Regions from separate parts of the Clostridium chromiireducens genome, predicted to be linked through region 4. Evidence: riboswitches for the same ligand, from Rfam matches in the RefSeq annotation. Region 4 holds a riboswitch; each other region holds the start of a gene.
The links. Region 4 has a riboswitch for S-adenosylmethionine ahead of D2A34_RS21175 (trans-sulfuration enzyme family protein). Riboswitches for the same ligand answer to the same signal wherever they lie in the genome.

Region 1: it holds a riboswitch for S-adenosylmethionine, as region 4 does, so the genes downstream of both, metK (methionine adenosyltransferase) here and D2A34_RS21175 (trans-sulfuration enzyme family protein) in region 4, are expected to answer to the same signal.
Region 2: it holds a riboswitch for S-adenosylmethionine, as region 4 does, so the genes downstream of both, D2A34_RS11665 (pyridoxal phosphate-dependent aminotransferase) here and D2A34_RS21175 (trans-sulfuration enzyme family protein) in region 4, are expected to answer to the same signal.
Region 3: it holds a riboswitch for S-adenosylmethionine, as region 4 does, so the genes downstream of both, D2A34_RS08940 (vitamin B12 dependent-methionine synthase activation domain-containing protein) here and D2A34_RS21175 (trans-sulfuration enzyme family protein) in region 4, are expected to answer to the same signal.

The regions. Positions count from the first base shown of each region.
Region 1 covers NZ_QXDJ01000007.1:70,725-78,855, reverse strand. Annotated here, with positions in the region: gene D2A34_RS22450 (ComF family protein) at 1-651, opposite strand, end outside; gene D2A34_RS22445 (hypothetical protein) at 624-1,640, opposite strand; gene recD2 (SF1B family DNA helicase RecD2) at 1,659-3,887, opposite strand; gene metK (methionine adenosyltransferase) at 4,239-5,414, opposite strand; SAM riboswitch class I at 5,793-5,891, opposite strand; tRNA gene D2A34_RS22430 (tRNA-Tyr) at 6,009-6,093, opposite strand; tRNA gene D2A34_RS22425 (tRNA-Thr) at 6,106-6,180, opposite strand; tRNA gene D2A34_RS22420 (tRNA-Val) at 6,208-6,283, opposite strand; tRNA gene D2A34_RS22415 (tRNA-Tyr) at 6,291-6,375, opposite strand; tRNA gene D2A34_RS22410 (tRNA-Thr) at 6,388-6,462, opposite strand; tRNA gene D2A34_RS22405 (tRNA-Val) at 6,490-6,565, opposite strand; tRNA gene D2A34_RS22400 (tRNA-Tyr) at 6,573-6,657, opposite strand; gene D2A34_RS22395 (hypothetical protein) at 6,819-7,220, opposite strand; gene yyaC (spore protease YyaC) at 7,317-7,847, shown strand; gene mreB (rod shape-determining protein) at 7,901-8,131, opposite strand, start outside.
Region 2 covers NZ_QXDJ01000003.1:79,978-88,108, reverse strand. Annotated here, with positions in the region: gene D2A34_RS11675 (methionine ABC transporter ATP-binding protein) at 1-536, opposite strand, end outside; gene D2A34_RS11670 (MetQ/NlpA family ABC transporter substrate-binding protein) at 604-1,446, opposite strand; gene D2A34_RS11665 (pyridoxal phosphate-dependent aminotransferase) at 1,560-2,717, opposite strand; SAM riboswitch class I at 2,900-3,011, opposite strand; gene D2A34_RS11660 (copper homeostasis protein CutC) at 3,692-4,300, opposite strand; gene D2A34_RS11655 (SIMPL domain-containing protein) at 4,514-5,191, opposite strand; gene bioB (biotin synthase BioB) at 5,512-6,468, shown strand; gene D2A34_RS11645 (biotin transporter BioY) at 6,522-7,070, shown strand; gene D2A34_RS11640 (NAD(P)/FAD-dependent oxidoreductase) at 7,829-8,131, opposite strand, start outside.
Region 3 covers NZ_QXDJ01000002.1:782,975-791,105, forward strand. Annotated here, with positions in the region: gene D2A34_RS08920 (hypothetical protein) at 1-398, shown strand, start outside; gene D2A34_RS08925 (B12-binding domain-containing radical SAM protein) at 373-2,037, shown strand; gene D2A34_RS08930 (DUF1646 family protein) at 2,150-3,172, shown strand; gene D2A34_RS08935 (MraY family glycosyltransferase) at 3,341-4,294, shown strand; SAM riboswitch class I at 4,423-4,533, shown strand; gene D2A34_RS08940 (vitamin B12 dependent-methionine synthase activation domain-containing protein) at 4,632-5,315, shown strand; gene D2A34_RS08945 (homocysteine S-methyltransferase family protein) at 5,305-7,716, shown strand.
Region 4 covers NZ_QXDJ01000006.1:113,303-121,433, reverse strand. Annotated here, with positions in the region: gene D2A34_RS21180 (trans-sulfuration enzyme family protein) at 1-960, opposite strand, end outside; gene D2A34_RS21175 (trans-sulfuration enzyme family protein) at 1,013-2,161, opposite strand; SAM riboswitch class I at 2,299-2,416, opposite strand; gene D2A34_RS21170 (ABC transporter permease) at 2,684-3,952, opposite strand; gene D2A34_RS21165 (ABC transporter ATP-binding protein) at 3,943-4,680, opposite strand; gene D2A34_RS21160 (HlyD family secretion protein) at 4,686-6,107, opposite strand; gene D2A34_RS21155 (helix-turn-helix domain-containing protein) at 6,516-7,193, shown strand; gene D2A34_RS21150 (IS3 family transposase) at 7,214-8,092, shown strand.

The DNA.
Region 1 (8,131 bases), on a different contig from region 4:
ATGACTTTTGGCTAAGGTCAATAGTTTTATATCGTTTACTTGATATTTTTTTAATAATTTATACGCTTCATTAATGGTTGCACCGGTAGTAATTACATCATCTATTAGTATAATATTACATCCCTTTAATTTTATTCCTCTTTTTACATTAAAAGCATTTTTTATATTTTCGTATCTTTCTTCCTTTTTTAATGTTTTCTGTTCTTTTGTTTCCTTACTTTTAATTAATATCTCTAAACTTCTAATTGATAAATCTCTAGATATCTTTTTAGCCATATATTCGCATTGATTAAATCCTCTTACCTTTTTTGATTTTTTTGATAGAGGTATATATGTTATTATGTATTCCTTGTAGTTAAAATTATTAATAATATATTCTTCAAGCAGCTCTGTTAGTATATCCCCCGCCGTAAAATTGTTCTTATATTTAAACTTTAATATTAACTCCTTTAATACTCCACCATAATAACCGTAGCTTATTATTTTATCTTGATATAAATTCTTTATTCTTTTTATATCTTTTCTACAATTTTCACAAATTCCAAAACAATCATCATCTCTACATATAATGCAATAATTTTCTCTTGGATATATTACTTCAATTAGTCCTTCCCACAAATTTCTTATAATTCTATTAAGCGTTTCTCCCATACTTTTTTATTGAAATCTCTTGCCATACTTTTTGCTCTTTCCATATCATCTGATACCTCATTTGAAACTAATAAAACCTCAGGTAATTTAAGATTTACATTTCTTATTTGTCCACATACATATAGTAGTTTCTTATACGTATATCTCTCATTATCAGAAAATAATATTACTGCATCATCCATATAGCAATATTCAAGTAACTCCTCTATTTTATTGGTTATTACAAATATTGCCTTATCTTTATATTTTGATACCTTTTCACATCTCTTCATTTCATCCTTCTCTGATACTTTTATTACCTTCACGTCTTGAAGCTTTAATTTATTAGAAAAATAATCATATACTATGCTAAGTTTTTCTCTGTTTGGTACATAAATAACTACTTTATGATTGCTTTCTCTGAACCACTTAAAATAGTCATAAAGAGTAAATGGAATATCTAAATTTAGATCTATTCTAGTTGTTAATATTCTAGGTTCCACAAAAGGTTTTTTGTAGTTATATGCTACAAGCTCAAGCTTCTCACCAACTAGAGCCAATTTTTCTATACTATATATCAGCACTCTTTTGCCCAAACTTGCACAAATTTCAAGCATATCTCTTACAGTTACATTACTTAAATTAGAAAAGTATGTAATGTCATCAAAAATCACCAAATCATAATGTTCTTTAACCTTCATCAAGTTGCTATAATGAATAAATGTAAAATCTGAGTTCGAATGCCCCTTTTCAATATAAGAATGAGTTATATTTGAATTAAGTTCTCTTACAATGTTAACAAGTTCTCTATTCTCTCCATTCTTTCCCCAAACATATAATACTTTATTATTGTTTTGGGCAAGCTTACATATTATATTTGAAAAAATACATGATGTATTAAACGGAACTGTAACAATTGTTAGAAATTTGATATTTTTCTTATACCAATACTCTATTTTATCAAATGCGTATTTCAAATCTTCTTCTGTTACTTTAGATACATTCCTCATACACCTATCTCCCTTCAATTAATTTTCAAACTCATCTTTAGTTATTATATCTTTAATTCTATGTTTTAATGCCGAATATCTTTCTATGCTATTTGTATTATTAATCATATACATTAATGCTTTTTGAAATCCAACAACAACTACTAATTGTTTAGCTCTTGTGATCCCCGTATAGAGTAAATTACGGTTCATCAAAAAAGGTGAACCCATAAACACTGGCATTATTACAACTTTAAATTCGCTTCCCTGACTTTTATGTATTGTAGTTGCATATGCTAAATCTAATTCATCTAAAAAATTAAAATCGTAAATTACTTTTCTTTCCTCATCAAATATAATGGTAAGAGTTTTTCTCTCATCATCTATACTCTCTATAAATCCCAAATCACCATTAAATACACCAACACCTTCACTTTCACCATAACCACTAACTCTAACCCATTTTAAAGTATAGTTGTTCTTAGTCTGCATAACTTTATCTCCTTCTCTAAAAATTATATCTCGAGAAGTCTTTTCTTTTTTATCTTTTGATGGTGAATTAAACATTTCTTGAAGAATAGTATTTAAGTTAGTTACTCCGAGCACCCCTTTTCTCATAGGCGTTAATACCTGCATATCTTTTAATTTATCCCATGATTTATTAAACTTAGGAAGTCTCCTATTCATTAAATCCATTATTGTATTAGCTATTCTTTCTTGATTTTCTTCATTAATAAAGAAAAAATCTTTATCCTTTTGATTTAATAATGGCATCTCACCTTGATTTATCCTATGTGCATTTACTACAATCAGACTTTCTGACCCCTGCCTAAAGATTTCTTTTAATCTTACAACCTTTATATATTCACTTTCTATAAGATCCTTTAATACGTTTCCTGGCCCAACAGACGGCAATTGATCTACATCTCCTACAATTATTAATCTTGTTCCTAAATTAATAGCTTTTAGTAAATTTTGCATTAGCATTATATCAATCATAGATGCCTCATCAATGATTATCACATCGCAATCTAGAGGTGATGATTCTCCTTTCTCAAAGACCGATTCATCATCTTCCGCGATCCCCATTTCTAATAATCTATGTATTGTTTTAGCTTCCCTTCCTGTTGATTCAGTCATTCTTTTAGCAGCTCTTCCTGTGGGTGCTCCAAGTATTACCTTCATCCCATTATTCTCATAAATATGTATTATAGCTTTTATTATTGTTGTCTTACCGGTTCCAGGACCTCCTGTTATTATTTCTATACCGTTATTAAAAGCTCCACTAATCGCTTCCCTCTGTGACTCTGCAAATTTTATATTTTGTTCCTTTTCAAATACATCAATTTCAAAATCAATGTCAGAATTTATAGTTTGTATTTGTTGCAACCCTAAAGTAATTATTTTACTTGTCACACCTAGCTCACAATAATAGTACTGGAGTAAAAAACCCACTTCAATTCCATTTACATTTTCAACAATAATTTTTTGCTGCGCCGACATATCATATATGTTCTTCTCGATTACTTCCTTAGATATTAATAAATTTCTTTCACATTCCTCTATTATATTATCCTTCGGCATAAATGTGTTACCTGCACCACAAAATTGATTCATTACATATTTAATGCAGCTTTGTATTCTAAAATCTGAACTGCCTTCAATTCCTATACTCATTGCAATTCTATCTGCCGTCTTAAATCCAATACCGGATATTTCATCACATAGTATATAAGGATTATCTGCTACTATATGTCTTGCATTTGGTCCAAATTTCTTATAAATCTTCATGCATTGGTTATTAGTAACGCCATGTTTATGAAAATATAGTATTATATCTTTTAAGCCTTGTTGTTCTATATAAGATTCATATATTATTTGAAATTTTTTTTCGCCTATGCCTTCTATTTCCGTAAGCCTTTCGATATGATTTTCCATGATATCTAAAGTTTCTTCACCAAACTTTTCTATTATCTTCTTAGCTGTTACAGGTCCAATTCCATGTATTATTCCAGCACTCAAGTATTTCTCTATTCCATCTAATGAGTTTGGAAGAAGTTCTTCATAATCTTGAATATTAAATTGATTACCAAACTGCTTATGCACTGTCCAGTATCCTGTTAATTTTACATTCTGTCCTTCCTTCAAAAACGGAACAGTTCCAACAGCATTAATTAAATTTTTCTCATTCCTAATCCTACAAACTACATAACCAGTATCCTCACTTTTAAATACAATGCTTTCTACAAAACCATTTAGAACTTCCATAGAATCTCTCCAAACTTTTTATGTTTATTTAAACTGCTAAGAATAAAATTTAACTTTAGATTTATTTCTTTTTTTATTATATCACAAATAAATTGCACAATAGTTTAACACTATTAATTTGTTAATATTATTCTAATATAATAATTTCTTATGAATATTAGACTTATTTGAAAGTGACGGTCTCAAAGATATCTAACAACAGCATACATTAACTAATTCTTAATAAAATTAAAAATTCATTACGCAATAAAGCTGTCCTAAATAAATTTAAGACAGCTAATAAATACATCTATACTATTTTTAAGTTACTCTAGTGATTTAAATTACGCTTTAATTAGTAACAATTAAAGCTTAGATATATTTTTTTATTTCTTCAGCTTTATTTAATTGTTCCCATGGTAGATTAAGATCATTTCTACCGAAATGTCCATAAGCAGCTGTTTGTCTATAAATAGGTCTTCTTAAGTCAAGATCTCTAATTATAGCTCCTGGTCTTAAATCAAAAACTTTTTCCACTATTTCAACAATCTTATCTTCATCAATCTTTCCTGTTCCAAAAGTTTCCACTTCAATTGAAACTGGTTTAGCAACACCAATTGCATAAGCTAATTGAATTTCAAGTTTATCAGCAACACCTGCAGCAACTAAATTCTTAGCTACCCATCTTGCAGCATAAGCAGCTGATCTGTCTACCTTAGTTGGATCTTTTCCAGAGAAAGCTCCGCCACCGTGTCTACCATAACCACCGTATGTATCAACTATTATCTTTCTTCCTGTTAACCCTGAATCTCCTTGAGGGCCTCCAACAACAAATCTACCTGTTGGGTTAATGAAATATCTAGTTTCACTATCTAATAACTCTGCTGGAACAACAGCGTCTATAACATACTTTTTAAGATCTTCTTGAATTTGTTCTAAAGTTACTTTCTCATCATGTTGTGTTGATATAACTATAGTATCTATTCTCTTAGGTACATTATCTTCATATTCAACAGTAACTTGAGTTTTACCATCTGGTCTTAAATAATTTAAAGTACCATCTTTTCTTACTTCTGTAAGTCTTCTTGATAATTTATGAGCCATGTATACTGGAAGCGGCATAAAATCCTCTGTTTCATTAGTCGCAAAACCAAACATCATACCTTGGTCTCCAGCTCCAACTGCCTCTACTGCATCTTTTTCACCTTTTCTTGATTCAAAAGCTTCATCAACACCCATTGCAATATCGGCTGATTGTTCATCTATTGATGTGATAACTGAGCAAGTATCACAGTCAAATCCGAATTTTGCTCTATCATATCCAATTTCTCTTACTGTTTGTCTAACTACCTTTGGAATATCAACATAACAATTTGTTGTTATTTCTCCCATTACCATAACCATACCTGTAGTAGTGCATGTTTCACAAGCAACTCTAGCAAGTGGATCTTGTGTCAAAATAGCATCTAATATAGCATCAGAGATTTGGTCACACATTTTATCTGGATGCCCTTCTGTAACTGATTCTGAAGTAAATAATCTTCTCATTTTGTTCTCTCCTTCACTTATATATGTATCATTTTATTTTATACATATATTATTTTATTTTAAAAAACTTATATCTACTTATTATATTTTAAATACAATATAAACCAAATTAAATTACTCTTCTCCATTGATTTCTAATATTTTTTACTTTAATAATTAAGCATGCGTAAACTTAATTATATCAAGTGAAACTTGATTCAGGTGGAGCTTATTCTTCATCTGAATCTTAGTTGAAGTTATACCTTCAAGGGGTGCCTCGTCTAGGGTCGTTCCACTGTTAGCAACAATCTTAATAGGGATTAGGAGCATTACAGTTGCTAGACATCAGATAAATAAAAAAAGCTCTTCGATAAGAAGAGCGCGATTTTAACAATCATTTTCTTATCTTGTAGAAATATCTACAGGAATTGGCACCTTATATTAATACAGGTTGCCGGGTTTCACAGGGCCCTATCCCTCCACCTCTCTTGATAAGAGTTACATAATTTAATTTTCAAAAATATTTTATCATAGCATCCATAATTAGTCAATATTATAACTATCTATTATTATGCTAATATTCAATAAAAAAGAATAAACTATGTTTATTCTTTTTGGTGGAGGAAGATGGATTCGAACCATCGAAACGAAACGTAACAGATTTACAGTCTGCCCCCTTTGGCCACTCGGGAATTCCTCCATATTATTTTGTTGGAGCTGGCAATAGGAATCGAACCTACAACCTGCTGATTACAAGTCAGCTGCTCTACCGTTGAGCCATGCCAGCATGTTTATTTGATTATATTTTTTAAGATGGTGGGCACAACAGGGCTCGAACCTGTGACCCCCTGCTTGTAAGGCAGGTGCTCTCCCAGCTGAGCTATGCGCCCATCTTAATGGTGGAGGAAGATGGATTCGAACCATCGAAACGAAACGTAACAGATTTACAGTCTGCCCCCTTTGGCCACTCGGGAATTCCTCCATATTATTTTGTTGGAGCTGGCAATAGGAATCGAACCTACAACCTGCTGATTACAAGTCAGCTGCTCTACCGTTGAGCCATGCCAGCATGTTTATTTGATTATATTTTTTAAGATGGTGGGCACAACAGGGCTCGAACCTGTGACCCCCTGCTTGTAAGGCAGGTGCTCTCCCAGCTGAGCTATGCGCCCATCTTAATGGTGGAGGAAGATGGATTCGAACCATCGAAACGAAACGTAACAGATTTACAGTCTGCCCCCTTTGGCCACTCGGGAATTCCTCCATATTGTTTTGTTTGTTGCACTTGTCGTATTGCTAATCAACAATGATTAGTATATCTGCAAAGTGATTTTATTTCAACTCTATAATTACTCTTTTTAGCGAAATTATCCCCGGATTACTTCATATTTCTACATCATACTTCCATTTAACATAGTAATCTAATTATTTTTTTATTTTTTCATTTATTCTCTTTATATCTAAAAATGAAGAGCTTAGTTGTTCCAGTTTATTGTAATCCTCACTCGAAAGTCTCTTCTTTAAAAGCTTAAAAGCATTTATTACTCCTTTTTCCTCATCAGGTTCTTCATAATATTCTTTTATTCTTCCCATATCTAGTGCTGATAGTTTTTTCATTATTTGTTCTAATTCTTTCTTATTTTCAGGTGATAATTGTTCCAATATTTTTCCTTTATTTACTTTATATATTGATTTTGTATATGACACCACCGTTTCAACATCTTCTTTTTTTGCACTCATTTGACCCTGTGGTTCCCAGTAAAATACTAAATAAATATTCATTATTACTGTGATAAATAAAAATAAACCTATTAAATACTTCTTCATAAATACCTCCTTTATTACTATTAATTACCATTTATATTTTTTTTATACTATCTTCTTTCTATTCCTCATATATATCTATAAAGGGGGTATATATTCTTGATGAAACCAGATATTAATCTTAAATTTAATTACAATCTAACTTTAGAAATTAAAAATTATATCACCGAAAATACGGTAATAGTTTGCATTGGTACTGATAAATGCATTGGAGATTGTCTTGGTCCATTAGTTGGAACTATACTAACTGAGAATTTCTTCCCCCTACCTGTTTATGGTACCTTATCTTCTCCAATTCACGCCTTAAATATAGATGAACGCTTAAGTGAAATACAATCCAATCATCCTGATGCATCTATTATTGGCGTTGATGCTTGTTTGGGTGATGAAGACGACATAGGTGAAATTCGCATAAGAAATTACGCAATACATCCAGGTAAAGGCGTGGGCAAGGAGCTTCCAGAAGTCGGAATTGCATCAGTTATTGGTATTGTTGACTCTAGCGACAATGCCGAATTCTTCTTTTCTCGCAGTATAAGACTTTCTTTTATTATGGATATGGCTAAGATTATATCCAGAATTTTTATGGAAGCCTATAACTTAAATCGCGGGCAATTCCCAACCATTTAAAATTTCATAAAAAATAACAGCCAAAATTACTTATTTTGACTGTTATTTTTCTGCTATTCTATAAGCACTATTTGCTGAGAGTTTACATCTCCATCCAACTTGTCTATGTAACTAAGTACTTTACCAGTTCCTTTAGCGACACACTCTACAGAATCTTCAGCAACCATTGCCGCTACTCCTGTCTTAAATTCTATAAGCTTATCTAATCCGTGTATTAACGCACCTCCACCGGTCATTAATATTCCTCGTTCGATTATATCTGAAGCCAATTCAGGTGGTGTTTT
Region 2 (8,131 bases), on a different contig from region 4:
ATTTCTTCTGTGTTTTCTAAATCCAAAGCTGAGGTTGCCTCATCGCAAAGCAGTATTTCCGGATTATTTGCAATAGCTCTTGCAATACCTACTCTTTGTTTCTGTCCTCCACTTAAATTGGAAGGAAATACATCAACTTTATCCTTTAAATTTACAAGTTCTAAAAGTTCATATATCCTATCTTTTCTTTTTTCTTTGGGATAATTATTAACTTTAAGAACAAATTCAATATTTTCATAAATTGTTTTACCACTTATTAAATTAAAATGTTGGAATATCATACCTATCTTAAGCCTTGTTTGTCTAAGCTCTGATCTTTTTAATGTAGTAATATCCTCTCCATTAATAAATACTTGTCCAGATGAAGGTTTTTGCAATAAATTTATCACTCTTACCAAAGTACTTTTGCCAGCCCCACTTAAACCAACAATTCCAAATACTTCACCCTTATTAATAGTTAAATTTACATCCTTTACCGCCTGAATTAAACTTCCTTTTGACTTAAATTCAATATTTATATTTTTTAATTCAATCATTGTTTTCACCACCTCTATATTAACATTCAACTTAAAAGTATATAATTTCATGTGTTTATAGTCAGTATTATTTCCACCAGTCTGGTTTACTGAAATCTTTGAATTTACCATTTTCAATTGCATCTTTAAATTCTTTAGATTCTACAGCTTCTTTTAAATCTTTCCCAAGATCTTTATCTAAGTCTTCTGTTCTTACTGCAATTACATTTTTATAATTTTCAGCTAGTTTTTCAACAGTTAATGCTTTAGAATAGTCAAGTTTAGATGCAAATGCAAAATTACCTGGCACTACCGCTGCATCAACACTTTCTATACTTCTCGCAAGCTGTGCTCCCTCAATTGGTGTAAACTTAATATTTTTTGGATTTTCCGCAACATCTTTTTCAGTTGCTTTTGTTTCATCAATATTATCCTTTAATTTAATTACCCCATTTGCTTTTAATAGTCTTAATGCTCTAGCTAAATTAGACGCATCATTTGGTATTGCTATTTTAGCCCCATCTTTCAACTGGTCTAGCGAAGTTAATGTATTTGAAAATACACCCATACCTAAAGTTGGAACAACAATTACAGGTGAAATCTTCAGATTATTATCTGCACTAAATTTCTTTAAGTATTCAGTATGTTGAAATAGGTTTGCATCAATTTCCTTATTATCCAAAGCTTTATCTGGTTGAATATAATCACTAAATTCTTTAGTTGTAACTGTATATCCTTTAGGTTTCAATGCTGATGCTAACGCTTCTTTAACCATATCGCCATAAGGTCCTGGGCATACTCCGACTAGAATATTCTTATTTCCTTCTTTATTATCTGTTTTTGCTGTTTCTTTGCTACTGCTGCATCCAACTATGCTTGCTCCTATTGTTCCTAATACTATTAATGCCGCTAGTTTTTTAATAATTTTCATTTTTATTCCCCCTATATTTTGCTGATATTATATTAAATTTCCAATGTAATTTTTGTTAGAATTTATCATTGGTTTAAATACTATATTAATTAATTAAAATTACATATTTTTCACTATCTATACTCTTTCAATTTCTCAAGTCTCTTAAGTGCTTCTTTTAATGTTTCTTCTTTCTTTGCAAAATGGAATCTTATATAATTACTTACATTTCCTCTAAAAAAGCTTGATCCTGGTACTGCTGCTACTCCTATTTCTTGTGCTAACCATTCACAAAATTTATAATCATCGTCATATCCAAATTCAGATATATCGACCATAACATAATAGGCTCCTTGAGGTTCATAATACTTAAGCCCTATTTCATCTAACCCATCTAAGAATAACTTTCTTTTTTTCTCATAAGTATTATTTAGTTCTTCATAATACTCATCTCTAAATTCTAAACCTTTAATGGCTGCTTCTTGAAGTGGTGATGCAGCTCCTACTGTTAAAAAATCATGTACCTTTTTACAATTCTCTATTACTTCTTTACTTGCAATTATGTATCCAAGCCTCCATCCTGTTATTGAATAAGTCTTTGACAATGAACTGCAAGAAATTGTTCTTTCAAACATACCTTCAAGTGCCGCTAAATAAGTATGTTTGTAAGGTTTAAATATTATGTGCTCATAAACCTCATCGGTAATAACAAAAGTATCATACTCTTTTGCCAGACTTCCTATATATAATAGCTCTTCTTTAGTAAAAACCTTCCCTGTAGGATTTGATGGATTACAAAGAATTAGCGCCTTTGGATTCTGCTTAAATGCACTTCTTAGTTCTTCTTTATCAAAATTAAAAGCTGGCGGTTTTAATTCAACATATATAGGCTCAGCTCCTGATAAAATAGTATCCGCAGTATAGTTTTCATAAAATGGTGAAAATACTATCACCTTGTCTCCTGGATTACAAACACTCATCATTGCACACATCATTGCTTCTGTACTTCCACATGTCACAAGGACGTTCTCATCTGGATTAATATGAATTCCCATAAACTTCTCTTGCTTTAAAGCAAGTTTTTCTCTAAAGTTTTGAGCACCCCAAGTTACTGAATATTGATGAGGTCCTTTATTTGCAACTTCCTTTAATCCTTCAAGTATTGCCTTTGGAGGATCAAAATCTGGGAACCCTTGAGAAAGATTTATTGATCCATATTTATTTGCTATTCTTGTCATTTTTCTAATTACAGATTCAGAAAACCAGTCTAATCTGTTACTTAATTTCGGCATGTCTTTAACCCCCTAATTTAACTTAGTATCTAAATAATTCTTATCAAAATACTCATATATATTATTAAAGAATAATTCTTTATCTTACATTTAATAATAAAATAAAGAATTATAAAAACTTACTTTAAAAAATAAAAGCACTAGAGATCAAACTCTAGTGCGTCATTGCATAAAAATTCTCCCTCTTATCTATCAGCTAAAGCTGCAGGAATTAGCACCGAATCTTCATAAAAATTTTATTAAATCGGTTGCTGGGTTTCACAGGGCCAGTCCCTCCACCACTCTTGATAAGTTATTTGTTTTTCCTTATTTCCTATAGGTGTAGTATACATTGGTTTTTTTGCATTGTCAATACTTTATTTTTATTTACTAATATTAATTTTCTAATGTTCTCATCAAGCAAAAATAGATATATGCTCTTCTACACTAGATATTTGTCATTCAAATATTTTTCAGCACTTCGTAGAGTTTTCAAATTAGAGAGTTCTAGTAATTTATTCTTAAGGTTTAAATTCCCATAGGCATATCTATTGCATAGAAATTTTAAATATGTTATCATAACTTCACGGCTGAAAAATATATACTTTTCTAATAATTTTCCTGCCAAATTATAAGTTAGTAATACCTTGTAACATCTTGGTTTGGACTAGCTTAAATCTGTACATGTGTTTATTATTTGTGCAGTTTAACCACCATGTATGGATTTATTAATTCTGAAATATTCGTTAAGCTCTTATTTTGAACCTACACTTAAACTACGGGAGCTCAATTATTTAGATGAGACAATGTACTTTCTTATGAGTCCTTGCACGGCATTGAAGGCGATTTAAACATCTGTGAGGGCACCCACCTATCGAAGGATAGGGATCAAAATTAGAGTACCGCTATTTTGGATAATATATAAGACATTCTATGCCAATGCTTAGTTATTAAGCATTGGTTTTCTTATATACAAAACATTACGTTTAAGCTGCTTAAATTATCTTACTCCCGTGTATTTCAGTTGCTCCTGTATATGCAAGAAGAAAATCTCTATTATCTGTATTAACACCCTTGCCAGGCATTATTGAGATTCTTCCATTGGCATAATTAATCAATTCTATTATAGTATCCTTTCCAGATATAGCATCTTCAGCACCACCTTTTGTAAGTATTCTATCTATTTTAAGATCTACTAATTCATCAATAGCAGTATACTTATCCTCTATTTCATCAAATGCCATATGAAAAGTTATACTTAGTGGTTTTGCTAGGCTAATCAACTCTTTTATAATATCCTTATCTATTTTTGATTCTTTAATTGCTCCAATTACAACTCCATGTACTCCAAGATCCTTACACATTTGTATATCATATTTCATTATTTCTATCTCGTCTTTTATATATGTAAAATTGCCTCCTCGTGGCCTTATAATCACCATTATAGGAATATCTAATTTTTCTAATGTTTTCCTAATTGTACCATAGCTTGGTGTCGTTCCCCCTTCCATCAAGTTATCACAAAGTTCAATTCTATCTGCTCCTCTTTTTGCAGCCGAAATCGCTTCTTCATAATTTCCAACACAAGCTTCAAATATAGCCATAATTATTACCTCCAGTATTTTTAAATTACAACTTCAACTTTAATTTAAGTACCTTGACTATGTTTAGGTTGATTTTTATTGTTATATTTAGCGTTTTAAACCTAAACAATTTAATTTTTATCTTTTACTTTATATAATCATATAATTTTTAAAAAGCAAAAGCCAGATAAAATTATATAAAATAATCTGACTTTCATTTTGTGTTTTAGTTTTTTAATATTTTGAATATACAAATATAGCTTCTATATCCGCATTTATTATATTTTCTCCAGCCTCAATTGGTGTAGAAGCATTTGAGCTTTTAAGAGTCATTACTGCAGGCATTATTTCCTCCTCGTTCTGTTCATTTATCTCTATCGGTATTATATCTAGATTTACATTAAGTTCATTTGCAATAACTCTAGCCTTATTTTGAGCATCTTCAACTGCTCTCCTTAAAGCCTCATAATATTGTGCTGTTTCATCTGAAATTGTAAAAATAATACCATTCACAGAATTAGCACCATTACTTACAGCTGTATCAATTATTTGACCCACGGAATTAATATCACTAATTACAACTTCAAGGTTAGTGCTTACTTCATATACTCTGAATATCTGCTCACCATTAATATAATCATAATCAGGTCTAATGTTATAATTTCGAGTTTGTATATTCCTTTGGGGCACCCCTACAGCTCTTATACTATTGATAACTTGCTGCATAGTTTGAGCATTTTCCTGTTGTGCAACTTCCAATTGCTTATCTTCTGTTGTAACGCCAACTATAACCTCAGCTCCATCTGGTCTTACACTTACAGTCCCTTTACCAATGACTCTTAATTTATTGTTTCCCCTAGTACCATCTTGATTTCTTAAGCTATGATTATCATTATTTCTTATTTGATTCATAAGATTTATCCTTTAAAGTATTTATAACTATTCTATAATATGATATATTACGATAATTGTAGATAAGAATTAATCTTCAACATACAAGATTCCTCACAAATTTATTAATACTTTTTCATATTTGATAATCCTTTTGGGGATAAATAAATTCACTAATTCATAATAATTTTTTTAGTTAATACTACGTTTTTTCTCTTAGTGAATGTTAACTATTACGAACTAATTGTCAACCAACAATAATTTGGAAGGTTGACAATATTGCAAATAAATTATATACTAATTTTAAATTAATTTTACGTTAGATTTTTGGGGGAATGAAAATGAAGAAATTAGCTGATGAAATTATAGCTGGAAGACGATTAAATAGAAATGATAATTTAGATTTTTTATTGACTGCTGATTTAAAAGAACTTTGCGAAGGCTCTGATAAAATTCGTAAAGAATTATGTGGTGACAAAGTTGACCTTTGTACAATTATTAACGGACGTAGCGGCAGGTGCAGTGAAAATTGCAAGTTTTGTGCCCAATCAACCCACCATAAGGCAGAGGTTAAAGAGTATAATTTTTTAGATCCAGAAATAATTTTAGAAGATTGTAAAAAGAATGAGAAAAATGGCGTACATAGATACTCTATTGTTACAGCTGGAAGGGCATTGACCGGTGAAGATTTTCAAAAAGCCGTACAATCCTATGAAATGATGAATAAAGAGTGTTCAATTAATTTATGTGCATCTCATGGCTTTTTAACGGAAGAAGAGTTTATGAAATTAAAAGAAGCTGGAGTTTCAATGTATCATGCAAACATCGAGACTTCTAAAAATAACTTTCATAATATATGCACTACTCATTCATACGAAGATAAAATTAAAGAAATAAAACTTGCTCAAAAGGTAGGTTTAAAAGTTTGCTCAGGTGGAATTATAGGAATGGGCGAAACTTGGAAAGACAGAATTGATATGGCCATAAGTTTATCAGAACTTAATGTAATTTCAATACCGATAAACGTACTAATGCCTATTAAAGGCACACCATTTGAAAACTTAGAAAGAATTCCTGAAGAAGATATACTAAGAACAATCGCAATTTTTCGATACATAAATCCAACTGCTTATATTCGTATGGCGGCTGGTAGAACTTATTTTACAGATGGAGGTACAAAAATTTTCCGTTCAGGAGCCAATGCCACAATTACAGGAGATATGTTAACAACTGTAGGAAACAATACATTTCAAGATAAAATAATGCTTACAAATCTAGGCTTTGATATAAAAAGATAGAAATACACATTATTAAAATCATTAATAAACTATATACAAAGGAGATAATAAATATGGAAAATATAAACAAACCCAATACGCGTCAGCTAACTTTAATTGGAGTAATGAGTGCAGTTACTTGTATCCTAGGTCCACTTTCACTCCCTATTGGCCTTGTGCCAATTTCTTTAACTAATTTAGCAATCTATTTTTCAGTATACATATTGGGAAGGAGAAGAGGAACAATTAGTTATACGGTTTACCTTCTCTTAGGTCTTATTGGACTTCCAGTATTTTCAGGATTTTCTGGTGGATTGCCTAAATTAGCTGGTCCTACAGGTGGATACTTAATTGGATTCATTTTTATGGCATTTATTAGCGGGCTATTTATTGATAAATTTTCTAATAAAATTTATATGGGCTTTTTAGGAATGGTAATAGGTACTACTGTTACATACTTATTTGGAACAGCTTGGTTATCATATGTAGCGCATATGACATTCAACAAAGCTCTAGCAGTTGGCGTACTCCCTTTTATCCCTGGTGATTTAATAAAAATTATAATTGCATCACTTGTTGGACCGCAAATTAGAAAAAGGCTTATGAGTGCTGGATTGTATTAAATTATATAGATAAAGAGTTATATTATTTTAAATCTTAATATAACTCTTTATTTTTTATCTTTAATAATACCAGGATTTTAAAGTTCTTCTGCTATTATTCAACTTGTGATAAAAAAATTCAATTTTCCAACTCAACATTACCCAATATAATTATTTTATTGTAATTAGACTTTATGCAAAAAACAGCCAAATTAATGACTGTTTTTTATGATTTGATCAAAATATATGCATGTTTTAATATTCATCGAAATTATAAATTTTGTTACAATTATATTTTCCACATGTATTGTATCGTTGTTAGATTATTATCTGTATATTATCATTCCAGTGACATATCCTAATAACCCTGAACATGCAATTGCTAATATTTTTAATACTGGAATTTCAATTTTAATTTCCATAATTGTCAATCCTCTGTCTTTCTATATCTATAGTTTAATAATTTAATTATAGCATGTTCAATTATCATTTTCCACTAAGATGATTGCTTTCTTCACTAAAAACGAGCCATTTTGACTTTACATTTATATTATTAATAATTTATATCTAGTTAATTATTTTGACATAATACTGCCATAATTCTATTTTATAATGGTATTGTAAAGTAGTTAATGCATTATTATTTACCCCTTATTTAAATATATTTACAGTTTTAAAAAGCAACCTGTTCCCCTAAGCAGGTTGCTTTTTTCTTACATATGTCATTATAAACACACTGGATATATATTTTTTATCTATAAACCTTTATATAATAATCTTTAAAGTTTTCTTCCCATAATCACACCCATAGCGGACGCCATCATTAATCCTCTAGTCCAACCACTTGAATCCCCTAAACAATGCAATCCTTTTATATTGGTTTCGAAGTTTTCATCTAGATTAATTCTATTACTATAGAATTTGATCTCTGGACCATATAATAATGTTTCTCTACTAGCAAAACCTGGAACAACCGTATCCATTGCTTGTATAAAGTTTAAAATGTTTGTCATTGTTCTATATGGCATAGCTGATGTTAAATCTCCTGCTTCTGCATCTGGTAACGTATGTCTAACATTAGA
Region 3 (8,131 bases), on a different contig from region 4:
TAATAAGTAGAGAATATGATGCATGTACATTTTTCTTTGATTTAAACAAGATATGGACTAGTTTAGAAAAGGAAAAAATAATCAAGGAAATAAGTTCTTATTTAAAAGAAAATGGTGAAATATTTGTTTGGGACATAAATAAGGAAAGGGGGAAAGTATTTAACAATAAAATAAAGGTTATATTACCTAATGGGAAAATAAAGGAATTTACTTTTAGAAATTTAAATGTACTTTTAAGTTCAAATATTGAAGAAATAAAAAAAATTCTTGAAAAATACTTTGAAATAGAAGAAACTAAAGCATGGGAAGATGTTTTTTTCATTAAAGGGAAAAAATTAACGACAAAAGTTAAAGTAGAGGAGAAAGTTGAATATGAAAGTGTTAATCACAGCAGTTGACTCTAAATTCATTCACAGTAATTTAGCTGTTAGGTATTTAAAAAGTTTTACAAGGGACATTGATTATGAAAGCAAAATAAAGGAATTCACTATAAATGATAGAGAAGGCCGAATACTAGAAGAGATAATGAAAGAAAAACCAGATGTAGTAGCATTTTCAACCTATATTTGGAATGTTGAATTAATTTCAAGGGTAGCGAATCTGATAAAAAGAGTAGATTCTAATATAGAAATTCTTTATGGTGGTCCAGAAGTTTCTTTTGATTCAAGAAATTTTCTTCAAAATAATGTAGGGGAATATGTTATAGAAGGGGAAGGAGAAAAAACATATAGAGATTTTATATTATATAAATTAGGAAAGCTACAGTTAGAAAATATAAAAGGACTTCATTACAAAAAGGATAATATAGTTTATTCAAATGAAAAGCGTCCACTTATGTCAATGGATGAAATAGCATTTCCATATGAAGAAGATGAAGATTTAAGCAATAAAATTGTATATTATGAGGCTTCAAGAGGATGCCCATTCAGTTGTCGTTACTGCCTTTCATCTACAAGCCATGGAGTTAGATTTTTAGATATTGATAGAGTATTAAAAGATTTAATGTATTTCATAAATAAAAAAGTCAGATTAGTTAAATTTGTTGATCGTACATTTAACTGCAATTCTAAATTTGCTATGGCAATATGGGACTTTTTAATAAAACAAGATACAAATACTCAATTTCATTTTGAAATATCAGCTGACATATTGAAGCCTCAAGAAATAGAACTTTTATCAAAGGCTCCAAAAGGGAGATTTAGATTTGAAGTTGGGGTGCAAACAACTAATGATGAGGTTTTAAGAAATATAAATAGATTTGTTAATTTTAATGATATAAAAGAAAAAGTTTTAGAAATTGAAGCATTAAGAAATATAGACCAGCATTTAGATTTAATAGCAGGACTTCCAGGAGAAGATTATGAATCTTTCAAAAAGTCTTTTAATGATATGTATGAAATAAAACCTGAAGAAATACAACTTGGTTTCTTAAAGTTATTAAAAGGATCTTCTATGAGAGAAGATGCAGATAAATATGGAATGGAATATTCACCATACCCTCCATATGAAATTTTAAAAACGGATAAACTTTCTTATGAAGAACTATTAAAGCTTAAGAAAGTAGAAGAAATGGTTGATAAGTATTACAATTCTCAAAAGTTTAAGCTTATAATTAAGTATTTTGAAGATAAATTTGAGAAACCTTTTGATTTTTATTATAGCTTAGGCATGTTTTTTGAAAAACAAGGATACTTTAGCAAAAATATAGGAAATGCAGAATATTACAAATTATTTCTAGATTTTAATGAAATGATACTAAAAGAAAGCAATAAGTACTTAAAAGAAATAATTAGATTTAATTATCTAATATACAATAAAAGAAGAGGATTACCTGAGTTTTTAAGAAGTGATATGTTAAAGGAAGAAGAGAAAAGTATTAAAGAGGAACTAAGAGAAGAATATTCGTTTAAAGAATATCAATTAGAAAAATTCAATATGGACATAGAAAGATATATTTCAAATAATGAAATATTAGATAAAAATTCATATTATATTTTTAATGATAATTCTAAATATATATATTTAGAAAATAAATAGGATGGAATCTAATTAAAGCAATAATTGAAGTGGGGATTTTAAATAATAACTTTATTATTGCTTTGAGGACTTATTTTAACCTATCATATGACAAAGGAAGGGAGGAATAATAATGTTGTACATATTAATCTCACTTTTAGTAATAACTTTCGTATTTCCTATTATATCGAAGACGGTAGAAGAAAACCTTGAACCATTTCTATTTATTATAGGGATTCTGGCATCTATTACTTCTGGTGTTCTAAATAAAGAACTTTTTTTAAATATTTTTAAAAATGAATTTATGTATATCATCGTATTAGCTGTACTATTAGGTGGGTTATTATTTAAAGTGTTAACTGATCATGTGAACGCAGTACTAACCAATATATTAAAATATATTCCACTAAAGTTTTTTGTATATTTATTAATTGTAGTTTTGGGGCTTTTATCCAGCATTATAACTGCAATTATAGCATCTCTTCTACTTGTTGAGATAATAAGTATGCTTCCGATTAGTAGAAAAAATAAAATAAACATAAATATAATTTCATGCTTTTCAATTGGGCTTGGAGCAGTATTAACACCAATAGGTGAGCCTTTAGCTACAATTGTTGTTTCAAGGCTTGATGAAAGCTTTTGGTTTCTTTTCAATGAGTTTGGTATTTATATTATTCCAGGCATCTTGATTCTTGGAATTTTTGGAATGATATTTGCAAAAGAGGAGAGGATTCAAGAAGAGAAAGAAGAAGAAATTATTATCCAAGAAACAAATAGAACTATAGTAATAAGAGCACTTAAAATTTTCTTATTTATTATAGCATTAGATTTACTAGGGGAAGGATTTAAACCAGTTATTGATACATATATAATATCTCTCGATACCCGTTATCTATATTGGGTTAATATATGCTCAGCAATTCTAGATAATGCAACATTAGCTGCAGCTGAGATAAGTGTTAAAATGTCAAAATTACAAATTGAAGCGGTATTAATGGGATTACTTATTAGTGGTGGAATGATGATTCCGGGGAATATTCCTAATATTATTTCAGCTGGTAAATTGAAAATTAAAAGTAGCGAATGGATTAGGTTAGGTGTTCCATTAGGATTTTTCATTATGATAATTTACTTTGTAATTTTATTTGTCAGATAGATACATAAATGAATAATAGAGGTTAAATATTTTAAGAGATGGCAGCAACATTAATAATTTTGTAATTGATATAACATATCATTAATAGTATAATCTAATAGGAAGTAAGCCATTATGGAATACTTGGGGATAATTTACTTCTAAAGACTTAACTAAGGAGTAGGAAAGATGGATTATATATTAGCGATGGTAGTTTCGCTTTCAATTGCACTGATTATCATGCCATTTCTTATGAAACTAGCTAACAAATTACATTTTACAGATAAACCAAATAAAAGAAAGCAACATAAAGCTCCAACACCATTGTGTGGAGGGATAGCTTTATATATTGGTTTTTTTATATCATATTTTATATTTTATAAAGATGATGATATGAAAAAACAATTAGCAATTTTTGTTGCAGCAACAATGATAGTATTAATTGGACTAATAGACGATTGGTATAAGTCAAAAGGAAAAGAATTTGCCATATTTCCAAGGTTGGTTATCCAATTGTTATCAGCGATACTTGTATTTAAAGCAGGAATTTTTTTTAGAGGGTTTACAAATCCTTTTACAAATTCTTATATAGAATTGAATTCAACAATACAATTTATACTTACAATAACATGGATATTTGGAGTTACCACTGTAATCAATTGGTCTGATGGAATGGATGGATTAGCAGGAGGTTTGTCATTAATTTCTGCGATAACATTTTTTCTAGCAGCACTTATACTTGATCAAGGTAAATCAGCATTATTATCTATAATATTGGGTGGAACAATTTTAGGATTTCTATACTACAATAAGTTTCCAGCAAAAGTATTCATGGGTGATTCAGGAGCAAATTTTTTAGGATTTATTCTAAGTATTACTGCGTTAGACGGTGCGTTTAAACAAGCTACAGTTATGAGTTTATTTATACCAATATTAGCTTTGGCTGTTCCAATATTTGATAATTTATTTGTTATATTTAAAAGATTTTCGGAAGGTAAACCGGTGTATCAGGCAGATAGAAGTCAAATACATTTTAGGTTGGAAGAAAAAGGTTTTACAACTGTACAAGTTATAAATTATATCATGCTCATAAGTTTAACTTTTAGTATATTTTCTATAATTCTTTTGTTAGTAAAACAATAAACCATGTAAGAAATAAAACAAATTATATATTGATCAAAATTAGAGCACTTGTTTATATTTTAATTTAGACTATGAAAAATAAAATCTTTACAAACTATATTTTATAATATATAATCACTAAATATAAGAACTTATCAAGAGTGGTGGAGGGACTGGCCCTGTGAAACCCAGCAACCGGTTTATTTTTTTGAAGTATACTTGGTGCTAAATCCAGCAGTGTAAGAACTGAAAGATAAGGTGTTTTAGGAAGTTTTAAGCCTAGAGGAATGCCTTTAGGCTTTTTTTTATAACTTTATGTAAGTACATATTTATATTTTAGCAATAAGGTGGTGAACAAATGGGGGCTTATGAACTACAGATAAACAGAGATGAAGTGCTAAGGTACCTGGGGTATAAAGGGCAAGATATAGATGAAAAGATGATTTCAATAATTGATGAATGCAGAGAAGAGATTAAAAAAATTATAAATCCTAGAGTTGTCTATAATTATAAAGATATACATCAGAATGATGAAGGTGTAGAGGTTATAACTACAAATTTAGTCTTAAAAGGCAAGGATATAAAAGAACATTTAAGCAATTCTAAGGTATGTGTATTAATGGCAGTAACCTTAGGAAATGAAGTAGAGAAAAAGACAAGATTATATGAAAAGATTGATCTAACGAGAGCGCTTATATTAGATGCTTGTGCTACTACTGCGGTAGAAGAAGTTTGTGACATAGTTGAGAATGATGTTAAAGAAAAAGCCGCATTGGAAGGTATGGATATAACTTTTAGGTATAGTCCAGGTTATGGTGATTTACCCTTAGATGTTCAAAATAGTTTTTTAAGAGCTTTGGATGCACAGAAAAAGATTGGACTTACTGTATCAGAAAATAATTTATTATTTCCTAGGAAATCTGTTACAGCTATAATAGGAATAGTAGAGAATGGAATAAAAAAGAAAAAAAAGAGCTGTGAAGAATGTAATAATTATCAAAATTGCAGTTTTAGAAGAGAGGGCGAAAATTGTGGGGCTTAAGGAATATATAAAAGATAATATATTAATATTTGATGGAGCAATGGGGACTATGCTTCAGAAAAAGGGATTAAAACTAGGTGAAAATCCTGAACTATTAAATATAAAAGAACCAGATATAATAGAAGAAATTCATAGGGAATATATAGAAAGTGGTGCAAATGTAATTACAACTAATACTTTTGGTGCTAATGAACTTAAGTTGAAGCTTTGTAATCTTGAAGTAGAGGTGGCTGTAGATGCTGCAGTAAAGATTGCACGAAAAGCAAAAGGAGATAGTAATACCTACATTGCTTTAGATATTGGACCAATTGGAGAACTTTTGGAACCAATGGGGACTTTGAGTTTTGATAGAGCATATGAAATTTTCAAACGTCAAGTGGTTCAAGGTGCTAAATCGGGTGTTGATATAGTTCTAATTGAGACGATGACCGATTTATATGAGCTTAAGGCTGCAATACTTGCAGCAAAAGAAAACTCAGACTTACCTGTATTTTGTACAATGACCTTTGAAGAGAATTTAAGAACATTTACAGGATGTTCTCCAGAAGCCATGGTACTTGTACTAGAAGGATTAGGGGTAGATGCACTAGGAGTAAACTGCTCATTAGGGCCAAAGCAATTGAAACCTGTTATAGAGGAAATATGTAATTTGGCACATATTCCAGTTATGGTTCAGCCTAATGCAGGACTTCCAACGCTATCAATAGGAAATGAAACTAAATATGATGTTACAAAAGAAGAATTTGCAGACACATTATGCAGCTTTATTGACTCGGGGGTCAGAGTTATTGGAGGATGTTGTGGAACAACTCCAGATTATATAAAGGAATTGAACTTAAGAGTAAAAGACAAAAAACTTACAGCTGTAGAAAGAAGTTATTATTCAGCAGTATGTACGCCTTCAAAAGTTGTGAGAATAGATCGTGTTAGAATAATAGGTGAACGAATTAATCCAACTGGTAAAAAGATATTTAAAGAGGCACTAAAAAATGGAGATTTTGATTATATATTAAACCAAGCTGTTTCTCAAATTGAGGCGGGGGCACATATTTTAGATGTAAATGTTGGATTACCTGAAATTGATGAACCTACTATGATGCATAGGGTTATAAAAGAAATTCAAGGAATAATGGATACACCACTTCAAATAGATTCTTCAGATCATAAAGCTATAGAAACGGGACTTAGATATTATAATGGGAAGCCTATCTTAAATTCTGTAAATGGTGAAGATGAAGTCTTAGATAGAATACTACCTCTAGTAAAAAAATATGGAGCTAGTGTTGTCGGTTTGACTTTAGATGAGAGAGGAATTCCAGCAAAGGCTGAAGAAAGATTTGAAATTGCTAAAAAAATAATTGATAGAGCAGCGCATTATGGAATTAGGAAAGAAGATGTATTTATAGATTGTTTAGTATTAACTGTTTCTGCACAACAGAAAGAAGTTCAGGAAACATTGAAGGCTGTGAGAATGGTTAAAGAAAACTTGGGCGCAAAAACAGTACTGGGAGTTTCTAATATATCTTTTGGTCTTCCAAATAGGGAATTAATTAATGAAACTTTCTTAGCATTAGCTCTCGCAAATGGATTGGATTTACCTATAATTAATCCAAATGTAAGTGGAATGACTAGAGTCATTGATTCTTATAATGTACTATACAATTATGATAAAGGAGCCGAAGTATATATTAATAACTATGCTAATGTTGAAGTATCAACAGCAGTTACTGCTAAAGGTGGCGGAGCAGGAAAGAATACTTCAAGTAATAATGTAAATGTAGAACATGATTTAAAATACATTGTTATCAAAGGGTTGAAAGAAGAAGCGAAACAAGCTACAATAGAACTCTTAAAAGTCAAAAAAGAGCTTGAAATAGTGAATGAATATTTAATTCCAGCTTTAGATGAAGTAGGAAACAAGTATGAAAAGGGAGAACTTTTCTTGCCACAATTAATTCAAGCTGCTGAAACCGTAAAAAACTCTTTTAGTATTTTAAAGGCTGAAATAGTAAAGAGTAATGCTAAATCTATCTCAAAAGGCAAAATAATAGTAGCTACAGTAAAAGGTGACATTCATGATATAGGAAAGAATATAGTAAAAGTAATATTAGAAAACTATGGCTATGAAATGATAGATTTAGGTAAAGATGTACCTGTAAAAACTGTTGTAGAAGAAGCTAAAAAGCATAATGTTTCTTTAATAGGATTAAGTGCCCTTATGACAACAACTCTTAGGAGCATGGAAGAAACAATTAAGGCCTTGAGAGAAGACGGATATGATGGGAAGATATTCGTTGGTGGAGCAGTAGTAACAAAAGATACTGCTGAAAGAATAGGGGCTGATTTTTACGCAAAAGATGCAAAAGAATCAGTAGAAATAGCAAAAGAAGTATTAGGTTAATACTTAGATAATTTCTGATAAGCTTAAATTATATAATAAACAACCGAAAGAGAAGGAGCTCTGTTACTCGGTTGCTAGAAAATAGAACTGTGGATTTCAAACATTAAAAGTTGCACCATTCCTGCTTGTTCCTTAGGCAAGCTAATGACAAGCAAGAATGGAACAACTTTTAATGAAGAAATGCCTACAGTTCCATTTTCAATGCAACTCTGCGTAAAAGAGCACCTTCTCTTTCTAGTATATAATATATGTCAAAGTATTAATTTTCTTTAAATTTTGTTTGTCTAAATAATAATACAAATAAATGGAGAATTGATAAAATAATGCAAAGATAAGTTATAATAATTATAGAAAAATATGTATTAACCTAAGCTGTTAGCTTTATCGAATGAAGCATAAGATTTTAGTTTTATAA
Region 4 (8,131 bases):
AGCTACAGCTACATTCTTTACGTTATTTAAGAATACTTTTGTTCTATCAAATGTTTTAAATTTAAAAGATAATACTGCCCCTGCTCCATCTGCTTGCTCTAGATGCAATTCTCTTCCTTCCATCGAAGGTAGTCCAAGATAGTACACCTTCTCAACTTCTTCTCTTGACTCAAGCCATTCGGCTAATTTTTGAGCACTTTTTTGAAGCGCATCTAACCTAACTTTTAATGTTTTTATACCTCTAACTAAAAGCCATGAGTCTTGTGGTCCAAGTACTGCACCAAAAGTATTTTGTATTTGATAAACTCTATCTCCTAATTCTTTTGTTTTAGTTACAACAAGACCTGCTATAACATCACTGTGTCCTCCAAGAAATTTAGTTGCGCTGTGTACAACGATATCTATACCAAGCTCAATAGGTCTTTGTAGATATGGTGACATAAATGTATTATCCACTATAGTTATCGCACCATTTTCTTTAGCTAATTTACTAGCTGCTCTTAAATCTGTAACTTTTAACAATGGATTTGAAGGTGTTTCTAAATAAAGTCCCTTAGTATTTTCTTTAAACGCTTTTTCTATCTCTTCAATATTTGACGCATCTACAAAAGTAAATTCGATATTAAATCTCGAGAATAATTTTGTAGTAGCTCTATACGTCCCTCCATATACATCTCCACAGATTATAACATGATCTCCTGATGAGAATATTGACAATACTGAACAAATAGCTGCCATCCCTGATGCAAATGCAAATCCACATTCACCACCTTCAAGCTCGGCTATCAATTTTTCTACCACATCTCTAGTTGGATTTCCTGATCTTGCATAATCATATTTTCCGAAATTCTCTATGTCAAATTGGTGAAATGTTGATGTTTGATATATCGGAGTGCTTACCGATCCTGTTGTAGGATCTATGTCTCCACTTGCATGTATTAATTTAGTTCCAAAATTCATATTTAACGCCCCATTCTTATTTTTATTGTTTCTTACTTTAAAGCTATATAATCTATTTTCCAATTGCATTTTCTAAATCTTTTATCAGATCATCTATATTTTCTATTCCAACTGATAATCTAAGTAAATACTCATCTACACCTAATCTTTTCTTTATATCTTCTGGAATTTCTGAATGGGTTTGAGTTATTGGATATGTTATTAGTGTTTCAACTCCACCCAAACTTTCTGCAAATCTTATTATTTTAACTCTTTCTAGAATATTCGGAATTAATTCTTTATCTTTTACTCTAAATGATAATGTTGCCCCAAAACCAGTTGATTGTCCTTTGTTTACTTCGTAACCCTCGAAATTCTCTAATCCTACATAATAAACTTTTTCTACCTTAGGGTTACTTTCTAAAAATTTTGCTATCTTTATTGTATTTTCTTGTGACCTTTCTAGTCTTATATGTAAAGTCTTTATCCCTCTTAAAATTAACCATGAATCAAATGGCGATAAAGTCGCACCTGTTGACATATGAATTCTCCTAAGCTTTTGTAGAATTTCTTCATCATTTGCTACAATAAATCCTGCCAATAAATCGTGATGTCCTCCTAAGAACTTCGTTCCACTGTGAACTACTAAATCAGCTCCCAATTCTAACGGCCTTTGATAGTAAGGAGTCAAGAAAGTATTATCCACAATTAACAATAAACCATTCTCTTTAGTTATCTCTGCCACCGCTCTTATGTCCGTTACCTTCATCATTGGATTAGAAGGAGTTTCTATAAGAATAGCCTTTGTATTTTCTTTAAGAGAATTTAATATATTCTGTGTATCTGTAGTATCAATAAATGTTGCTTCTAATCCAAAATCTCTAAAAATATCATCAAATAATCTATATGTGCCTCCATATAAATCATCAGACAAAATTATATGGTCTCCAGATTTAAACAAGTGTATACAGGCCGTAATTGCTGCAACTCCTGAGGAAAACCCTATTGCTGATTTGCCACCTTCTAAAACAGCTAATGTTTTTTCAGCTTCTTCTCGAGTAGGATTTTGAGCTCTTGCATAATCATACCCAGTACTATTATTAAGCCCATGATGTTTAAATGTGGCAGCTTGATATATTGGAAAGCTTATAGCGCCTGTAGCTTCATCTCCACCTGATATCCCACTGACTGCAATTGTTTCAAAAGATTTTTTTAAAGTCATTGTTTTGCCTCCTTTAATTTGTTTTGCTTAATGCATTCTTTATTGCTAATAACGTAGATAATAGTAATTAAAAAAGCCACTTCAAAAATAAGAAGTGACTTTGTAGCCATAACATAAGTTCTAATAAGACTTAATTCCTCTCATTTTTCAAGATATTCTCTTGCAGGATTTAGCACCAACGAAAAAACTTATATAAAATTTTTTTCAGGTTGCCGGGTTTCAAAGGGCCAGTCCCTCCACCACTCTTAATAAGATTAACTTATCCAGATATTTTTTTGTTAATACTAATTATACATAGTTACAGAGACTTGTCAATAAATATTAGTAAAAATATCGACTTTCTATGTCATTAAAATTATAGAATGTTTTTTTATACTTTGAAAATTCTTTTCAATAAAAGAGAAGATAGCCAAATTAGGTTTTCAATCAAACCATAGTGACTATCTTCTGAAACTAAATTCTACTTATGCATACTTGTATTAAATATGTGATTGAGATTTACTCATTATTATTTTTATAAACTTATTCGTATCTTAAGGCTTCAATCGGATCAAGGCTTGCCGCTTTTTTAGCTGGATAGTATCCAAAAAATACACCTATTGCCATTGAAAAAGTGAAACTTATTAAAATTGTTGGTACAGATATCGATATTGGTGATTTTAATACCAGACATGCAATTATTCCCATTCCAATTCCCAGTACTATTCCTATTGTACCACCAATTGTACATATTATGACCGACTCAGTTATGAATTGCATTTTTATATGGCTACTTTTAGCCCCAAGAGCCTTTCTTGTTCCTATTTCTCTTGTTCTTTCTGTAACAGATACAAGCATTATATTCATTACTCCAATTCCACCTACGAGTAATGCTATTGCTGCAATTACAGATATGCCCATGGATATCATACCAAGTACTGATGTAATTGATTCTGCTTCATTTTGAAGATTCATAACTTGCAATTCCCAATACTTATTATTTTTATATAACTTATCTGTATACTTCTTCATATCCTTAACAAATTTTTCTGAATCAACATTTGTATTTGGTTTAATCATAAAACCATAGTAATTTTTATTCTTCTGCTCTGCTTTTGCAGTAGTTATAGGAATATATAAGCTAGTTTGTATATCCTTTTCTTTTGCCGCGGTCCCTCCTCCTTGAAGAAATGATGGAGGCTGATATTTATATACTCCTACAATAACATAGGTTTCAATACTATCTTGTACATAGACCTTTATTTCTTTTCCTATAGGATCAGACTTTCCTTTAAAAATATTATTTACGAGTTTATCTGAAACTACTGCGCTTTTTTTCATGCCTTTAATATCTTTATCGGAAATGAATCTCCCACTAATCATCTTTACATTATTAACGTCTTTATATCCATCATTTACTCCTGTAGTCGTTATATTAGCATACACGTATCCATCTTTTACTTTTCCTTGTCCTGTATCCGAATCTATACTTATATTGCTAATTCTATCCGAAAACGCTTCCTTAATTGAGTTTATCTGCTCCAAAGTAATAAGGTCACTATCTTCTGGTGATTTACCCGAATATCCTCTGTCAGAACCATCTTCACTCTTTTCTCTTACCTGAACCATCATATTATTAGCACCTAGCTTATCTAACTCACCTGATACTTTTGCAGTTATCGCACTTCCGATGGATACAATTCCTATAACAGAAGATATTCCAATGATAATTCCAAGCATAGTTAATAGTGATCGCATTTTACTTGCCCTTATTCCTGCTACTGCAAGTAATATATTTTCTTTTATAAACATATCTTTTCACCATCTGGAAATTTTTTAACATACTTGTCATTATACTCTTCTGATACTATATTTCCATCCTTTAGCGTTATAATTCTTTCCGTTTCCTCTGCAAGCTCATGGTTGTGAGTAATAAACACTATAGTCTTACCCTCTACTTCATGTACCTTATGAAACAAATCCATAACTAATCTTCCTGTTGAGGAGTCAAGAGCTCCAGTTGGTTCATCTGCTAATATTATACTAGGTTCATTTGCAAGTGCACGAGCAATAGCAACTCTTTGTTTTTGTCCCCCTGATAACTCGTTAGGAAGATGCTTCATTCTATCTTCCATTCCAACAAGTTCTAAAAGCTTTTCTGCTCTTTCTCTTCTTTCATGCCTATTCATTCCATAATAAAGCATTGGTAACTCAACATTTTTTAAGGCTGAGCTTCTTGGTATTAAATTATAGGTCTGAAATACAAATCCTATTTTTTTATTTCTCACTTCTGATAATCCATTATCTGTTTTTTCACCAACATTTGTACCATTTAAAATATATGTTCCGGAAGTTGGCCTGTCCAGTGCTCCTATAATATTCATTAAGGTACTTTTCCCTGATCCTGATGCACCAACTATTGATACAAATTCACCTTCTTTTATTGTTATATCTATATCTTTAAGGATATCTAATTGATTGGGAGTTCCAATATAAAAGCTTTTAACAATATTTCTCATATCTATTATATTATCTTTCAAAAAGTTCACCCCTCATTTATCTTAATTTTTTCTCCAACTTTACAAGTCGAAGGATCATCAATTATGATAATTCCATCAGAAATTCCCTCACCTGAAATTTCAACATTAAAATCAGATTCAACCCCTGTATCTACTGGAATCTCCTTAACTATATACTTATTAGGCTTATCATCAGCTTTTTCTGCTATATATATACTTTTACTATCATTATTTTGAACTATACTCTCAGATGAAACTGCAAAAATATCTGATTTCTCATTTAAAATAACATTTACTCTCGCATTCATACCAATTTTTATATTTTCATTGATGCCATTAATCTTTATTTTAGCTTCAAAACCTGTATCATTACCTGTCCCTTGTGATTGAGCTGTTGATTTAACTTGAGTCATATCACCCTTCTTAGCAGTTGGACTAACACTTATAACTTCTCCCTGAATAATTTCTTCTCCTGTTCCATCCGTCTTTATTTCGGCTCTTTGTCCTACTTTAATATTTGCTATATCAACCTCTTTTATTGATGCCGTTATTTCCATATTATCTAAGTTTTCTATTTGAAATAAAACCCCATTTCCAGAATTCCCGACAACAGCATTTACAACTGTAACTGTGCCATCAACCGTAGCTTTAATTGTACAATTATCTAATTGCTGCTTTTGTTTTTCTATTGCAATTCTTTGGCTATTATTGTTGCTGTTATTTTGTGCTGTATCATAAGTGCTCTTAGCTGTAGTCAGGGCTTGATTCACCTTAACTTTTGCATTATCTAATGCTACTATAGATTTCTCATAATCTGATTTTGCAGTTTCATAATCTATTTGAAATTTATTTAATTCACTCTTTGAAATTGCTTCATTATCAAATAAAGCTTTGTTATTCTCATAGATATTTTTCTTATCATCATAATTAATCTTTGCTAATTTTAGAGTTTCTTCAGCGTTCTTTATCTCCCCATTCGAGTTACTATTATATAACCGTAATTCATCATCATATGCTTTTCTTGCACTATCAAGCTGCACCTTAGCATTGGCTTCTGATACGTCAGCAGTAACTACAGCTTGTTCAATATCTTTTTCTAATCCTCCCGTATCTAATATAGCTAAAACATCTCCTGCTTTTACTTTATCTCCAGCCTTAATCTTGACCTCTTTTACCGGATTACTTATTGTACTATATATATTGGTAGTCTCCTGAGATTTTATTTCTCCTAAGACATTCACACTATTTATGATTTTTCCCTTTGATAAAACTGTATGTTTGATCTCTAAGGCTGGTTTAGGCATAACTACTTTAACTATTACAAATATTGCTGCTATTAAAAATATTGTACACAGTAATATTACTTTTTTACTTGGTTTCTTTTTCAGTTCTAATCCTTTTAGGATTATGCCTTTAGGTTTTAATTTCTTAATATCTAACTTTGGCATTTATAAATTCCCCCAATCTTTATAATTTTCATTGATTCATATGTAATACAAGTAGTTAACATAAATTCATTCTACTCTTCTATGCTTTCCCCTCATTGGTTTATGTACTTTACTACCATTCACATTAGTTCACATATATGGTCCCGTCTAATACTCAATAAGTATATCATTACAAATATAATATAACTCTTAATAAAACATTAACTTTTCCTTAAACAACATTATTTATATAAATGTGAATCTGATAATTATATAGTAAATCACTTTCATTCAATGTTATATTGATAATCCTTACATTTATCTTTCAATTTTGTAATAAAAAAATATAAGAACACAGCCTTTGATATGCTCCCTTCTAGGTAGACAGTTGAAATAATAAAACTGTTTTACTTAGAAGGGAGTAATTTTATGTCTAGAAATATCTTACCTAAAGAAAAACTTCAGGCAGTAAAAGAACATTTAGATGGAAAAGGTAGCTATGATTCTATTGCAAAGAAATATGGGGTGACCAGCGCACCTTTTAGAAAGTGGATTGCTAAATATCGGACTTTCGGAGAAAGCGCATTTATCCGAACTGGACATAATGCATGCTATAGCTCAGCCTTTAAACATAAGGTTGTTAATGCTTATATTTGTGGAGAAGGTTCATTGCAAGAATTAGCCGTAAAATACAAAATTCCATCAAATGATACTATATCTAAATGGGTTTTGAAGTATAATGGTCATGAGAAGCTGAAAGCTTATGGAGCAGGAGGGAAAACGATCATGATCAAAGGAAGAAAAACCACATTTGAAGAACGAGTTGAAATTGTACAATACTGCATTGCACATGAACATAATTATAAAGAAACATCAGAAAAATACCAGATTTCATATCAACAGGCTAGAGGCTATACTGTGAAATATGAAAAGGTTGGAATAGATGGCCTTCAAGACAGGCGCGGGAAGTGTAAACCCGAAGCTGAGATGAATGAATTGGAAAAATTGCGAGCAGAGAACAAGATTTTACGTGCTGAAAAGGAACGAGCTGAAATGGAGGTTTCCTTCTTAAAAAAACTCGAGGAGATAGAAAGGAGGCGGGGCTAAGCCGAGTTCGCCATGAATATATTTATCAGGCAATCAAAGAAGAAAATGCAAAATATAATTATCCTGTGCAAGCCTTATGCAAACTTGGTCGGGTTTCAAGAGCTGGTTACTATAAGTGGCTAAAAAGAGATGTTACCTTGAATGAAAGTGAAAATAGGCTCATTGCTGACAAGATTGAAAAGATTCACGAGAAGAGTCCAGACAAAGGGTATCGACGAATTCGAGATGACCTAGAACGCTATCATGATATCAAAGTGAATGATAAGCGTGTATTGCGTATTTGTCGTAAACTAGATATTCAATCTACCATAAAATATAAGAATAACGGTTGTACTAGACAGGCTAAGAATCCTCAATATATTGCGGAGAACCTTTTAAATCGAGAATTCAGTGCTTCCGCTCCGAATGAAAAATGGCTTACTGATGTAACAGAATTCAAGTATTATGTTCATGGTGAGAAGCGTAAAGTTTACTTAAGTGCTATTTTGGATCTTTATGATCGCCGAATCGTATCTTATGTTATTCGAGATACTAACAATAACTCATTGGTATTTGATACTATAGATGATGCTATTGCGAAAGAACCGAAGGCTCATCCCCTTTTTCATAGTGACAGGGGTTTTCAATATACCAACCGTGTATTTCATCAAAAGCTTACAGATGCAGGAATGACACAAAGTATGTCAAGAGTTGGAAAATGTATTGATAACGGACCGATGGAAGGTTTTTGGGGAATTATCAAGAGAGAGCGATACTACGGAAAACAATTTACAGATAAGATGTCTTTAGTAAAGATGATTGAAGAATATATCGATTATTACAACAATATACGCTTGCAGAGAAATCTTGGTGTATTAACACCGATGGAAAAGCATGAAATATATTTACATGCAGCATAAAAACTGCCAGCAGGTTAGACCCACTGGCAGAAAATTTTT